2 regions of the Neobacillus camarae genome follow, and region 1 is predicted to be linked to the other one. Evidence: predicted binding sites of a transcription regulator. Region 1 holds the regulator's gene; the other holds the start of a gene.
What was found. Region 1 encodes Rex, which represses fermentation and respiration genes when NADH is low (regulators of the CRP and FNR family bind a similar motif). Its sites were predicted from a motif close to TTGTGAAATATTTCACAA; they were not measured.
Positions count from the first base shown of each region.

Region 2: ACY8D0_RS02765 (TIGR04053 family radical SAM/SPASM domain-containing protein) is a predicted target of Rex. The motif match lies at 2,573-2,590, and genes of this name have one in related genera.

Region 1 is NZ_JBUCKX010000004.1:169,480-176,859, forward strand. It holds gene ACY8D0_RS22250 (ABC-F family ATP-binding cassette domain-containing protein) at 522-2,441, opposite strand; gene moaC (cyclic pyranopterin monophosphate synthase MoaC) at 2,615-3,121, shown strand; gene ACY8D0_RS22260 (redox-sensing transcriptional repressor Rex) at 3,127-3,792, shown strand; gene ACY8D0_RS22265 (DegV family protein) at 3,908-4,735, opposite strand; gene ACY8D0_RS22270 (DUF4395 domain-containing protein) at 4,899-5,327, shown strand; gene ACY8D0_RS22275 (acyl-CoA dehydrogenase family protein) at 5,691-7,304, shown strand.
Region 2 is NZ_JBUCKX010000001.1:570,506-577,885, forward strand. It holds gene ACY8D0_RS02735 (Gmad2 immunoglobulin-like domain-containing protein) at 1-127, shown strand, start outside; gene ACY8D0_RS02740 (DUF3813 domain-containing protein) at 165-350, opposite strand; gene ACY8D0_RS02745 (hypothetical protein) at 353-499, opposite strand; gene ACY8D0_RS02750 (Cof-type HAD-IIB family hydrolase) at 598-1,410, opposite strand; gene ACY8D0_RS02755 (metal-sulfur cluster assembly factor) at 1,845-2,153, shown strand; gene ACY8D0_RS02760 (DsrE family protein) at 2,168-2,506, shown strand; gene ACY8D0_RS02765 (TIGR04053 family radical SAM/SPASM domain-containing protein) at 2,670-3,797, shown strand; gene ACY8D0_RS02770 (Crp/Fnr family transcriptional regulator) at 3,892-4,590, opposite strand; gene moaA (GTP 3',8-cyclase MoaA) at 4,825-5,841, shown strand; gene ric (iron-sulfur cluster repair di-iron protein) at 5,922-6,620, opposite strand; gene ACY8D0_RS02785 (molybdopterin molybdotransferase MoeA) at 6,843-7,380, shown strand, end outside.

The sequences.
Region 1 (7,380 bases):
CGAGGTGAGCCTGCAGGTTCGCTGAGCGACTGAGGCGGAAATCAAATTTAAAGGAGCATTATTGTAAAAAAATATTCTGGCTAAAACAATGCATTTTAATTAACCGTTTGTTTAATTTTAACTCTAGTTAACCAAACGTTTGATTAATATTAATTAAACATTTGATTAACTTTGGAAAACCTTAGAATCCTTCAGGGTTTTTGGAATAAATCAAACGTTTGTTTATGTTTAATTAAACGTTTGATTAAATTATCCCCCTTTTTTAAACAAACGTTTGTTTAAAAGATCATTGTGGATAAAATTCAGGAATATAAATGGTTACGGTTGTGGATAAGTGCTGAATTATGTTGATAATGTGGATATTTTTGATATAATCTGTGGATAATGTGGAAAAGTCGGTGGATTACTGTAGTAAAGCCATCCTTTGTGTGAATAAGCTTGTGGAAAAAGCAAACCTTCTATATCTCTATAATTTTATTTGAAAATATAAAAAAACCGGACAAATAGCCCGGTTGATCCACTTATTCCGCCAATTCAGCCCATTCTTCCATGTATTGATCCAGGTTGGCTTTGGCATGTTCATTCTTGCTATTAATTTCTAATACTCTTTCATGGTCCTGAAACACTTCAGGGTCGCATAATTGCTGTTCATAGTCTTGAATTTCTTCTTCTAATTGCTCAATCTTTTGTTCGATTTCCTCTAGTCTTCGCTTTCGTTGGCGTTCTAGCTTCTTGGTTTCTTTATCCTGTTGATAACTCGTTTTATCAGCCTGGTCATTGGCAACGGCCTTTTGCAAGGAAGCTTGGGCCTCCAATGCAGCGAGCTCTTCCTGTTCCAGCTTTTTATCCAAATAGTAATCATAATCGCCAAGATATTCGGTACCGCCCGTTGGACTAAGCTCTAATACCTTAGTGGCAATCCGATTGATAAAATACCGGTCATGGGAAACAAATAAAATGGTTCCTGGATACTCAACCAAGGCGTTCTCGAGAATTTCCTTACTGTCGAGGTCCAAATGGTTGGTAGGCTCGTCCAAGATTAACAGATTGGCTTTTTCCATCATCAGCTTGGCGAGGGCCAGCCGGGCTTTTTCACCGCCGCTTAATGAGGTGACGGTTTTTAAAACATCATCACCGGAAAACAGGAAGTTACCCAAAACGGTACGGATTTCTTTTTCCGGCTTGAGCGGATATTCATCCCACAACTCGTTTAAAACACGTTTATTGGAAGTTAAGTTCGCCTGCTCCTGATCATAATAACCAATGGAAAGATTGGTCCCATATTGGACAGTCCCTGCGAGGGGCTGCAGCCTTTTAATGATGGTTTTCAACAGGGTCGATTTGCCAATCCCGTTTGGTCCGACAAGGGCAATGCTGTCCCCGCGAAATACACGGAAGGAAATTCCCTCTGACACTTTTTCCCCATGATAACCGACCGCAAGGGAGTCCACCGTTAACACGTCATTTCCGCTCTGTTTTTCAATATCAAAGGAGAAGTTGGCCGACTTTTCATCGCCTGCCGGACGATCCATGACATCTATTTTCTCCAGTTTCTTGCGTCGGCTTTGGGCCCGTTTGGTGGTCGAAGCCCGTGCCAGGTTTCTTTGGATAAAGTCCTGAAGGGCGGCAATTTCTTGTTGCTGCTTTTCGTACAACTTCATGTCCCGTTCGTAATTGGCAGCCTTCTGATCCAGATAGGCGCTATAGTTGCCGGTAAACTTTTGCATTTGCCGGCGCGACAGTTCATAAACTTGGGTCACGACCTTATCTAAAAAGTACCGGTCATGGGAAACGATTAAAATGGCTCCGTCATATCCCTGTAAATATTGCTCAAGCCAGGAGAGCGTTTCGATATCCAGATGGTTGGTAGGCTCGTCCAATATTAAAATATCAGGTTTAGTTAAAAGCAGTTTGCCCAAGGCCAACCGGGTCTTTTGGCCGCCGCTCAGGCTGGAGATGATGAGCGACTGGTCATGAAAATTTAGTCCGTGAAGCACGGAACGGATATCGGCCTCAAATTGATAGCCGCCCTGCTCCTTGAAACTCACTTGGAGCAGATCGTACTCTTTAAGGATCCGTTCGTATTTTCCCTGATTGTTGAAAATATCAGGATCGGCCATTTGTTCTTCCAGTCTTCTTAACGACTTTTCCATGGTAAGCAGGTCCTCGAATACAGTCAGCATTTCCTCCCAAATCGACAGGTTCGATTCCAAACCCGTATTTTGTGCTAAATAGCCGATGGAAACATCTTTCGGTTTGATGATTTCCCCGCCGTCATGCGATAGATGGCCGGCAATGATTTTCAGCAATGTCGATTTCCCGGCACCGTTGCGTCCAACAAGGGCAACACGGTCACGGGTTTGTAATTCGAGCTTTATATTCGATAAAATAAGTTCAGCGCCATAATATTTTTCCAGTTGGTTCACTTGTAATAAAATCATATTTTTTCACCTCAATTACCTATAAATAGTGTACCTTATTCCGAAAAGGTCGGCAATAAACGGCGGGTTTTCGGGAATGTGTTTCTTTTGGAAAAAAAAATAAGCGATTTCGTGCAAAGTTTCACAGACAGAATCGTGAAAATATAGTATTATTCCTTTGGGAGGCTTTTTAAATGGCTGAATTTACTCATTTTAATGAAGAAGGCAGGGCAAAGATGGTGGACGTTAGTGATAAGCCGGAAACAGCTCGTACCGCGCTTGCCAACTCCAGCATTACTGTCAGCAAAGAGATTTACCAAAAAGTGACCAATAATGAAATGAAGAAAGGCGATGTCTTGGCAGTTGCCCAGGTAGCAGCTATCATGGCCGCCAAAAAAACATGGGACATTATCCCGATGTGTCACCCGATTCCTCTGACCGGAGTGAATGTTAACTTCTCATGGGAGCAACAGGATGCGGATCAGTATAAATTATCGATACAAACCGAAGTAAAGACCAAAGGAAGCACTGGCGTCGAGATGGAAGCGCTAACAGCTGCGTCGGCCTGTGCTTTAACCGTATATGATATGTGCAAGGCCGTCGATAAAGGGATGGTTATCGGTCCAACCTATTTAGTAAAGAAAACCGGAGGAAAAAACGGAGACTTTATTAGAGAAGAGATAAATCAATTAGAGAGGTGAGGAGTATGGCGAACGAGACAGCAAAAATACCACAGGCAACAGCAAAACGGCTGCCCTTATATTATCGATTTATCCAAAATTTGCATGCCTCCGGAAAACAGAGGGTGTCTTCGGCAGAACTAAGTGAAGCCGTAAAAGTGGACTCAGCAACTATCCGCCGGGATTTCTCCTATTTTGGAGCTTTAGGGAAGAAAGGGTACGGGTATAATGTCAATTATCTCCTGACTTTCTTTCGTAAAACCCTCGATCAGGACGAATTGACCAAGGTTGCCCTAGTTGGGGTCGGTAATCTGGGAACGGCGTTTTTGCATTACAATTTTATGAAAAACAATAATACGAAAATTCAATGTGCATTTGATGTGGATCCGAATAAAATCGGGACTTCCATAGGGGATGTTCCCGTTCACTCCATGGATGATTTGGAAAAATACTTAGTGGAGGAAGATATCCCTGTTATCATATTAACCGTTCCTGCTCCGGTTGCTCAACTAATTACAGACCGGCTGGTGAAAACCAATGTGAAGGGGATATTAAATTTCACACCGGCGCGGTTGAATGTGCCGCCGTCAATCCGGGTTCATCATATCGATTTAGCGGTCGAACTGCAGTCATTGGTTTATTTTTTAAAGCATTATCCAAATGCGAATGAGACAGAGGCAGAGGAAGAATAGGAAAAACAGGCCTTTTTTCGGAAAAGGTCTGTTTTTTTTTTGAAGGCATTGCTCAATATGGCTGTTGATTTCCACTTCAATCAACAGAGTAAAAAAAATCAGTGAACAAAGCATTTTAGAAAGAAATAATCATGCCGCCCTTACCGGCATATGTTCCCATCGTGGCCCCCATGTAGTTCACAATGACTTCTTTTGGATGGAATCTCTCGATAAGCTCTTGCTTAATCGCTTCGGCTTCTTCTGTGTTTCCGGTATGGGTAATCCCGAATACGGTATGGGAGAAATCGCTGCTTTGCTCTTGGATGAGCTCCATCGTCCGGTTGTGAAACCGTTTCTTGCCTCTAACCTTCTCTTTGATTTCCACTTTTCCACCCTCGACTCTTTCTAAAATCACTTTGATATTCAGAATCTTGGCTAACGAGCCTTGGAATTTGCTGAGGCGGCCGCCCTTAACGATATTTTCCAACGTATCTAAAAGGACCAGGATGGTCATTTTTTCACGATAATCGGTAAGCTCCTTCAGGATTTCGTCCATTGTCCGTCCTTGACGGGCGAGTTCCGCGGCGCGGATAAGTTGCAATCCATGTCCTAGCGATCCGGCAAGAGTATCAAACACCGTGACGTTCGCATCTGACAGGTCTTTGCCAAGCGAGGCGGATTGATAGGTACCGCTCAGGCCGGATGAGATGGTCAGGCAAAGCAGCTGGTCATCACTGTTGAATCGGCTAAAGGTTTCAGCAAACAAGGCTGGTGAAGGCTGAGAAGTTTTTGGCAGCTCATTGGAGTTGAACATTTTTGTAAAAAACTCATCCGGTGTCAGGTCGACCCCTTCCGAATAGGTTTCGTTGTTGATCATGATGGTCAACGGGACCACAGTGATATTGTATTTTTCGATTAAATGTTTCGGCAAATCAGCCGAGCTATCGGTGATAATTTTGATCATAGAGACCCCGTCCTTAACTTTGTATCTTTTATTTAAGTATAACAGTTAGTAGGATTGTATGTATTTTTTAAAATTTGAGCGATAAGTTTTTCTATACAAAATAGGGGGAAATGATTAAAATATATATAAACCTATAAAACAAATAAGAAAGGTCGGGATTAAAATGGCAGAAGCAGTTCGTTCAATCCCACGTCCGCTTGTGAAAACCAATCAGTGGGTGATTGTGATTAGTGTTCTCTTAACCTGGGTGACTGGTTATGAGTGGATTTTGTTGATCCCATTTACTGCAGGAATACTTGGTCTTTTATTCGGATTTAATCCGGTTATGCAAATAGCAAAGCTTTTTTTGAAGAAGGATCCCAAATCCTATATTCCGGAGGACTGGGAGCAGCAGCAGTTTAACCAAAAGATTGCCGTGTCTTGTCTCGGGATAGGATTTCTCAGTTTTGTGCTGGGCTGGACTACACTCGGTTATGTGTTTTCAGCGCTGGTGATGATTGCTGCATTTGTCGCTATCCTGGGATTTTGCATCGGCTGTTTTATTCACTACCAATGGAGACAATACCAGTATCGCAGAACCCAGCAACAATAGAGAGAATTTAGGAAGAGAGCTGTTTTTATGCAGCTCCTTTTTTAATGGCGAGCTGATCAGTCCTAATTATGTCATGAGGACAGGAAATAAAGAAATAAACAGGATGTTGTCCTCATGGAGCCGTCATGAGGACAGAAAAGGCAGTAATGAACGTAGTTTTGTCCTCATAAAGCCATCATGAGGACAAGAATCACGGAAATCAGCAAGTTTTGTCTTCATGAACCGCCCAGAACCTTACTATAAAGAAAATTCCCCATCCTGTTAAACCCCATCTTCATTCCTCACATTGACGTCTACCCTTTTCCCAGCTTAAAATAAAACTGAATATTTGTAAAATTTCCCAATAAGAAGGAGTGACATTCAATGAACATCGCTTCCCAGGACGCTGCCACAAGAGGAGCCAATTCTTATAGCTTTGATGAATTCCTCGAAAAGCGTGCCAGCCTTGACTGGTACCGGGACGAGCCATTCTTACAGAAAGCCGTCAAAAAATTCGCCGCATCCCAGTACGAAGATATCCATAAAACCCTGCAAACTTTCTCCCCAACTGTATCAACCAAATGGAATCAATTGGCCGAACGAATTGCCCGCCCTGAAGTCCGTCCCTACATGCTTCACTACGACGCGTTTAACCACCGGATTGATCGAATCGTCCGGCCGATGGAAACCCTTCAACTCGAACAAGGAATATTTGGAGAAGGCCTGTTTTCAAGCAAAAGGCATCCTTGGGAAAGCTTTGTCAAAAGAATGTTAATTCATCAGCTTGGAGAAGCGGGCGTGACCTGTCCGCTAACCTGCACCCATGGCTTAGTCGCCCTATTAGAGCAGTTTCCAAATGATGAAATCCCCGAGCTTCAAGAAATCCTCCAACATACAAAAGAAGGCATCAACGGGGAGTTTGCAATCGGTGCTCAGTTTATGACGGAAATCCAGGGCGGGTCCGATTTGCCGGCCAATGTATTGGAGGCGGTGCCAGAAGGAAGCCATTATCGGCTATATGGCAATAAATTCTTCTGCTCAGCTGCCCATGCTGATTATTCCGTGGTCACCGCCAAAATAGCCGGCACCACTAAGGTCTCCACCTTTATCGTTCCGTCCTGGCTTCCAGGCGATAAAGAAAAGGAAAAACGCAATAGTTACGACATCAACCGGATCAAATGGAAACTTGGTACAGCCGAACTCCCGACGGCGGAAATCCAATATAACGGAGCGCTCGCCTATCCAATTGGGCCTAAGGACAAGGGGATAGCTGTCGCAGTGGGAATTGTCTTAACTTTATCGAGATTAGAAATCGGCATTGCCTGTGCCGGCTTTATGCTAAGGGCTGCAAGAGAAGCCAAGCTCTATGGAGATTTTCGGACCGTGTTCGGGAAAAAGGTGAAAGACTATCCGCTCTCTGCCAGCAAACTAAAGAAAATCGAAAACGCTGCCCACAGGACAACCGCGGGGGCATTTAAAATCTATGACTCATTTTTAAAGCTGGAAAAGCCTCTAAATCCCGGGATTCATTCCGACCAGCCACTCGAAATTCGGAAAAAATTATTCAATCTAAGGGAACTTGTCTTGCTGCAAAAAATCTGTGCGACCAATGAAGGTGCGGAGATCCTCCGTGACGCAATCTCTGTGTTTGCCGGCCACGGGGTCATGGAAGAATTCTCGTCCTTGCCGCGGATTTTCCGGGATGTGGTGGTCAACGAACAATGGGAGGGACCGCGCAACCTGTTGTTAACGCAAATCTTTCGTGACCTGCAGCGCGTGGCCGACTGGTATCCGCCGAAGGATTTTGTGGCCGGTGTCTTAGAAGGTGCCCTGGAAGAGGTGATCAGGTCATTTTCCCATCAGCTTGAAGACCTATTACAAAAACCAGTCATCGGTGAGGTGAGTGAGGAATCCATGGAAGCCGCCGCAGCGTGGGATCAATTCTGTGACTCTTTCTTTAAGGCCTACCAGCAAGTGGCTTTAGCGGAAATACAATAAACTAGGGAAATTGGTGCAGGTTGCTGGCGCCATTTTTTTTTGAAATGGGTTTTACAAGCGTAACAGTGTTATGTTA
Region 2 (7,380 bases), on a different contig from region 1:
CAGTATTTCTGTGCGGATCCCTTCAGGAAGGCTGCCGGATAACGGAACACTAATGTTTCACTTCTATCAACGGAAGCAAAACGGGCAAATCATATATGAATATCCGGTTGTTTTAGAAAGGTTTTAAACGCAAAAAGCGGAAGCACCAAGGCTTCCGCTTTTTGCTACCTTAATTGATCAAGCTCTTGTTGCATTTTTTGGAGCTGGCTTTGCTCCGCGATGGTCGAATTAGCATAAGCGGAGCTTAATGCATTTTTCGCCTTTGCCACTGCGGTATCGCGGTCTTCTGGGCTGGCTGTAATGGCCATCTCAACAAATCTGCGTGCTTCCTGGAACAATTGGTTACCCATTGTTACATTCCTCCAAGCGGGGACCTGTGCACGTTAGCCATTTTCTGGGCTTCCGCTTCAGCGTAGGTCATGTGATAAGGTATTCGTTCTGCATGTTTGTTGACCGAATCCTTCCCTTGCTGGATAAAGCGTCTGGATTTGTTACCCATTCGAATCCCTCCAATATGCTTCAAAGCTCAGGTTGAAACAGCATGGCTGCCTCAAATGTAGTATGTGCAAACTATAAAGGGTTCATCAAGGAATGTCGCTACTTAATATTAAGCAAATTTGCCAAATAGGCTCCGACTCCGTCTTCTTCATTGGACAATGTGACATCACTGGCAATATTTTTCAGCTGGTCGATCGCATTGCCCATGGCAACCCCGCGACCAGCATACTCTATCATTTCCAAATCATTATCCTCATCGCCAAAGGCAATCACTCTGTCACGGGGGATTCCATAATAATCGGCTGCTTTTTTAAGACCAATCGCTTTGTTTAATCCGGTTTTAATAATTTCAATGACATGCCATGGTGCTGCCCAGCTCCGTTGTTCAATCACTTCGGCGTGAGCATCTGCTAAATGATTGCGGATTTTCTTCAATTGATCCTCCTCTGTATGTATCAGCATGCTAGTTGGAGAATCTTGCAGAAAGTTTGTTAAATCACCGGTAGTAATTTTGGGATTACCGTAACTGAAAATTTCCAATAATTTTTCATCATGATAGTGAAAATACACTTCATCCATTACTTCGGCAATAATATTATGAAATTGAAAGCTGCGGCACGCCTCCACGATGTCCTTTGCCACTTTAATATCAAGTGGTTCATGATAAAATCCCCAGTTTTCGTCTAACGGATGATGCGTGAATGCCCCATTAAAATTAACAATAGGAGTATCGAGTTCCAGTTCCCGATAGTACATTTCGCTTGACCGGTAAGGCCGCCCTGTAGCGATCATCACAACATGTCCCGCTTCTTTTGCTTTTTTGAGAACTTGTTTATTTTTTTCCGATATTGTCTTATTATCTTTTAATAAGGTTCCATCCAAATCCAATGCAATTAAGTGTTTTTCGGCCATTTCAATCCCTCTTTAATGTGTATTTTCATAATTAAGCGTTCTTTTAGGAAAAATTTTATCTTCATGTTAAACTAAAAACATAAAAAATTCATATGCGGAATGGAATTATTTATAACTATATTCACTATGTTAACAAGTTTGTATCATGGGTGTAAAAAAATTCACACTAAAATGTTTGAATTCACTCTATACTATATAGAGGGACATGTAAAATTTAAAGAATTGTTAAATTTGGCTGTTGATTGCAGCGAAAGGCGCTCAGCGAACCCGCGGGCGTGCCGGGGGAGCCTCCTCGGTGCTGGAAGCGCCTGCGGGTCTCCCCAGCCCCGTACTCCCGCAGGAGTCGAGCTTATCAGCTCCATTCAACAGAGTGAAAAAAATCAAAATTATTGTTTAACAGAGCCATTTTAAAAATAAACAGGAGTGAAATCAATATGAATGAAGAATTAAGAGAAAATATTATGGGTGCTTTGGAACTGGTTATTGACCCTGAAATCGGGATTGATATAGTAAACTTGGGATTGGTTTATGATTTGGAAATGGACGATGAAGGAAAATTAACGGTTACGATGACCTTAACGGCAATGGGCTGCCCGCTGGCCGGTACGATTGTGGATCAAGTGAAACGAGCTATAGCTGATATTCCTGAAATTAAAGAAACAGATGTAAATATTGTTTGGAATCCACCTTGGAACAAAGATATGATGTCACGCTACGCAAAAATTGCTTTAGGAATTCGTTAAGGAGACAATAGCCGATGAATAACAAGGTAATTTTAGTTAGCTCCAATCAACTGGGAAGAGGGGACCAAGAACTAGGTGAGAATATTCTTGAAACCTTTTTTACCATCCTTAAGCAAAAACAAGAGCTCCCGAAAGCTGTTTTTTGCATGAACAGTGGGGTTTTGACGATGACCGAAGAATCATTAGTATCGGTACATTTAAAGGAACTGGAAGAAAAGGGTGTTGATATATTAGCCTGTAAAACATGTGCGGACCATTATGGTGTTACCGATAAATTGACAGCTGGAAAAATCAGTGGCATGGCTGATTTTATTGACCTTGCCGCCCAATACGAAATTATTACCATATCCTAAGAATCTATTTTAAAAATCTACACGAAAGCGTCGGGTGACATCCTGACGCTTTTTTTGTGTTGCGAACTGTGAGATAGTTCACTTCTTTCTCCTATATTCATCTTTATAATGATGAGTATCAAATCTAGTTCAGGTTGCTAGCTGTACTTAGGAGGGCATAACAATGAATTTTAACCGTGAATTTAATAAGGATCCGTTTATTGTCATTTGGGAACTAACGCGCGCTTGTCAGTTAAAATGCCTGCATTGCCGTGCCGATGCCCAATACACAAGAGATCCTCGGGAGCTTACGTTTGAAGAAGGTAAGAACTTAATTGATCAAATATATGAAATGAATAATCCACTGCTGGTCTTTACCGGCGGCGACCCGCTTATGAGGCCGGATGTATTCGAAATAGCCAAATATGCGGTGGATAAAGGGGTGCGGGTTTCTATGACCCCAAGTGCTACACCCAATGTAACGAAAGAGGCCATTCAAAAGGCGAAAGAAGTAGGCCTATCCCGCTGGGCGTTTAGTCTTGACGGACCTAATGCCGAGATCCATGACCATTTCCGCGGTACCGCAGGGTCCTTTGATTTGACAATGGAACGAATCCGCTACCTGCATGAACTGGAAATTCCAGTACAAATCAATACAGTCATCTCGAGATATAACTATGAATACTTAGAAGAGATGGCAAATTTAGTGGAAGAACTGAAATGTGTGTTATGGAGCGTCTTTTTTCTCGTACCGACAGGCAGGGGACAAGTATCCGATATGATATCTCCCGTTGAACACGAGAAGGTGTTACGATGGCTTTACGAGCTTAGTAAACGGGTGCCATTTGATATTAAAACAACCGAAGCCATGCATTATCGTCGTGTAGTGATTCAGCAAAAAATGCGGGAAGCAAAATCCAAACATGATGAAATTGATTACTTGAATGCATTGACGGAAAAAGGTTTAACAGGTTCAATCGATGGTTTGGGAAGAGCACCAAAAGGTGTAAATGATGGAAATGGATTTGTGTTTATTTCCCATATTGGCGATGTTTATCCAAGTGGACTGCTTCCGGTTAAGGCCGGTAATGTCCGAGAAACACCTCTTGCTGAGATATATCGAGAGTCACCGATTTTTAAATCGTTACGAGCCCCAGACTCCTTTAAAGGCAAATGCGGGGTTTGTGAATTTCGTTATGTTTGCGGAGGTTCAAGGTCACGCGCTTACGCGATGACGGGGGATTATCTAGAAAGTGAACCATTTTGCGTTTATATTCCTAAAGCACTGCGGGAAAAACAAGCAAACCTTTAACTAAAGCCGGCACGGGAGCAATCGGTTTGATTGCGTCCCCCCAAGGTATCCGGGAGGATTTCGGCACAAAAAAAGAGCTGGCGCAATGCCAGCTTTATTCAATATTGCAATAGATGGCGGGACAATTCTCACAGCCAATCTCATCTTTTAAATATTGTAAATCCAATATCGATATTTTTCCTCGTTTAATGGCAATAATGTTGTTTTTCTTTAATTCGCTTAGAATCCGATTGGTACTTTCTCGGGAAGTGCCGCAAAAATTGGCGAGTTCCTGGTTAGTCAACGGCAAATCAATAAGAATTTCATTCCCTTTGTTGACCCCATAACTGTTGGACATCCGTATAAGCGTTGAAATAAGCGCACCGCGTTTTCCATGGAGGACTAAATCGCGGAACTTGGTTTGGGTTTTTCGGAAATGATCGCTCATCCACTTCATAAATTCATAACCAAGTGCACTATTTTCGAAAATCTTTCTTTCAATAACATCCTTTTTAATGGCAGCTATTTCTCCATCTTCTATTACCATTGCGCTGAACAAGTATTTAGGATGTTCAGTGAAAAGCGTTAATTCGCCGCAAATATCGTTTTCCCCGCAAATTCTTAAATACAGCTCACGTCCATCGGAGGTCACTTTGCTGATTTGGATTTTACCGGAAATGATGACATATAACTCATCGGCGGAAGCCCCTTCTTGAAATAAGTAACGCCCTCGTTCACTTTTGAATGTGTGGTCTGCAAATTTTAACAATTCTTTTATTTCAATGGAATGTGTAGGTTTCACCTGTGTGATCATTAATATCACCTCTTCAAAAAATTCATGCATTAAAAAAGTTCAGTCTCACTCTCTATAACCATATTTTAAAGTAAATTTAGTCACGAAAACGAAGTAAACAATGACAATATAGTGAAAACTTGTTTAAGAAAAAGATAAAAAGTATTGTAATAGTGAATAATATAACAGTTTTTTCTCTGGGTTATCTGATACAATGGATATAAAACTAACTTCCTTTAATATGGAGTTGATGAAATGGAAAATTTGATCGTTACAGATCAATTAAACCGACCATTACGCGATTTAAGAATTTCAGTTATAGATCGTTGCAATTTCCGCTGCCAATATTGCATGCCGGCTGACCAATTTGGGCCAGATTTCAAGTTTCTTCCCAGAAGTGCCCTCTTAACATACGAGGAGATTGAACGGCTTGCCAAAATATTTGTAAGTCTCGGAGTAAAGAAAATCAGGTTAACGGGCGGTGAGCCGCTTCTCCGCAGGGATTTGCCAGTTCTCGTTGAAAAACTGTCTGCAATTGAAGGGCTAAGTGACCTAGGATTAACCACTAATGGTGTCCTGCTCCCTAAACTGGCAGAAAGGCTGAAACAGGCCGGACTAAAACGGGTTAATGTAAGCCTTGACAGCTTGAATGATGAATTGTTTGGGAATATCAACGGTCGTGGTGTAGGAACAGGACCTGTTCTAGAAGGAATTGAAGCAGCCAAACAAGCTGGATTAGGAGTCAAGGTAAACATGGTTGTAAAAAAGGGCCTCAATGATTCTGAGATTGTTCCAATGGCTGCTTTTTGTAAAGAAAATGGTTTGGAGCTGCGGTACATTGAATATATGGATGTTGGTTCTACAAATGGCTGGAAAATGGATGATGTGATAACCAAAAAACAAATATATGAAATTTTAAAGGACCAGTTTGAAATGGAGCCAGTGGACCCGGCGTACTTTGGTGAAGTAGCCAAACATTACCGTTATAAAGATACCGGAGTAAAGGTCGGGTTTATTACATCCGTTTCAGAATCATTTTGCTCAAGCTGCACCCGTTCCCGCCTTTCTGCTAATGGCCAACTATTTACTTGTTTGTTTAATGGCAATGGGCATGATATTCGGAACTTTATGAGAAACGGTGCATCTGATGAGGAAATTTCACACAGAATCATAAACATATGGAATGGACGTAACGATCGATATTCCGATGAAAGAACAGAAGAAATGGCTAAAAACCGCAAAAAAATTGAAATGTCCTATATCGGCGGTTGAAAATTTACAGTTGTACTTTTAATAGTAAAAAAACTCTCTTCACCATGAAGAGAGTTTTTTTAACAAGTTTATTGTATCACTTAGGCAATATATCTTGGAAACAGGATATTGTTTTCAAGATGGACATGCATGAAAGTCAATGCTTCAAGTTCTTCCAGACGATTGTATACTAAGCGGTAAGTATTGCAGGCATCGTGTGGAAGTGCAAAGTCAGATGTAACCGCACGAATCTGCCGTAAAATTTCGCCAGCATGATCATGTTCCTTCTCAAGTTCGATAATTAGATTAATGGCTTGATCACGGTCTTCAATGGTATTGTCAGCAAGCTTACGGATTAATGGGAAAACAACTGCTTCTTCTTTAGCCATATGTTCCAATAGTTCCTTCTTGAATTCATAGTAGAGCTCATAAACTTTTAGCAATTCCGGATGATTGGAGCCATGCACACGGGATACTTTTGTGACGTATGGGCTAAGCATCGTCAATTCTTCTTCCGATACTCGATGGTAATTGGCAATGACATGTTCAATTATGGTGTTGGAATCAGATTGGGTCCATATTTCCACATCCTTTTCACCATTTTCATTCTTTTCATAGACAACTTTCAGTTCATCCAATAGAACTTTAAGGTCCAGGCTATTTTGGGCAGCTGCCTCTGACAGCGGTATGTTGCCCCCACAGCAAAAATCAATACGGTTACGCTTAAACACGTCACTCGTTTTTGGTAATTCGTTTACTATATCTTTAACTAGCGTAGTCTCTGAAAACGGAAAGGTCATATTAAATTCCTCCTTAGTTAGAATTGCTTCTTAATCTAAGGATAATCGAATAGGAAACTAAACATGGTGACTTAAATCACACCCTTCTGATTTACTGGGTGATTTTTTTCGTAATAAAACAATGGAATTTGTGACATTTGCTATGTTGGAAAGATTTTTGTAGGCTTATAATGAATTTAATTGTTTTAACGACCAGCAGTTTTTTAGAAGGAGCCGATGAGATTGTTTGAAAGAAGACAACCCATTCCCATAGGGGAAGCAGTTAAAAAGATTATGGAATGTCCCGTAGAAGGGGCAGTCGAATACATACCGCTGGATCAGAGCTATGGACGGTTTTTGGCAAAGGATATCGTGGCCACAAGTGATGTGCCGCATTTTGACCGGGCCCCATATGACGGATTTGCTGTCAGGTCAATTGATACCATGCATGCCTCCCAATCAAACCCAGTGGACTTTGAAGTCATCGATCATATTGGGGCCGGAATGGTCTCGGATAAACAAGTAAAAGAAAACCAAGCTGTCAGAATCATGACAGGCGCGATGATGCCTGAAGGAACAGATGCAGTGGTCATGTTTGAATTGGTCCACCCTTTTGAGAAAGAGGAAGGACCATATTTTACCATCAAGCGAAGTTTTAAAAAAGGTGAAAATGTATCCTTTAGGGGCGAAGATGCCAAAGAAGGAGAGATACTTGTGAAAAAAGGAACTCTGATTAATCCTGGTATCCAAGCCGTCTTGGCAACGTTTGGGTACCATCAGG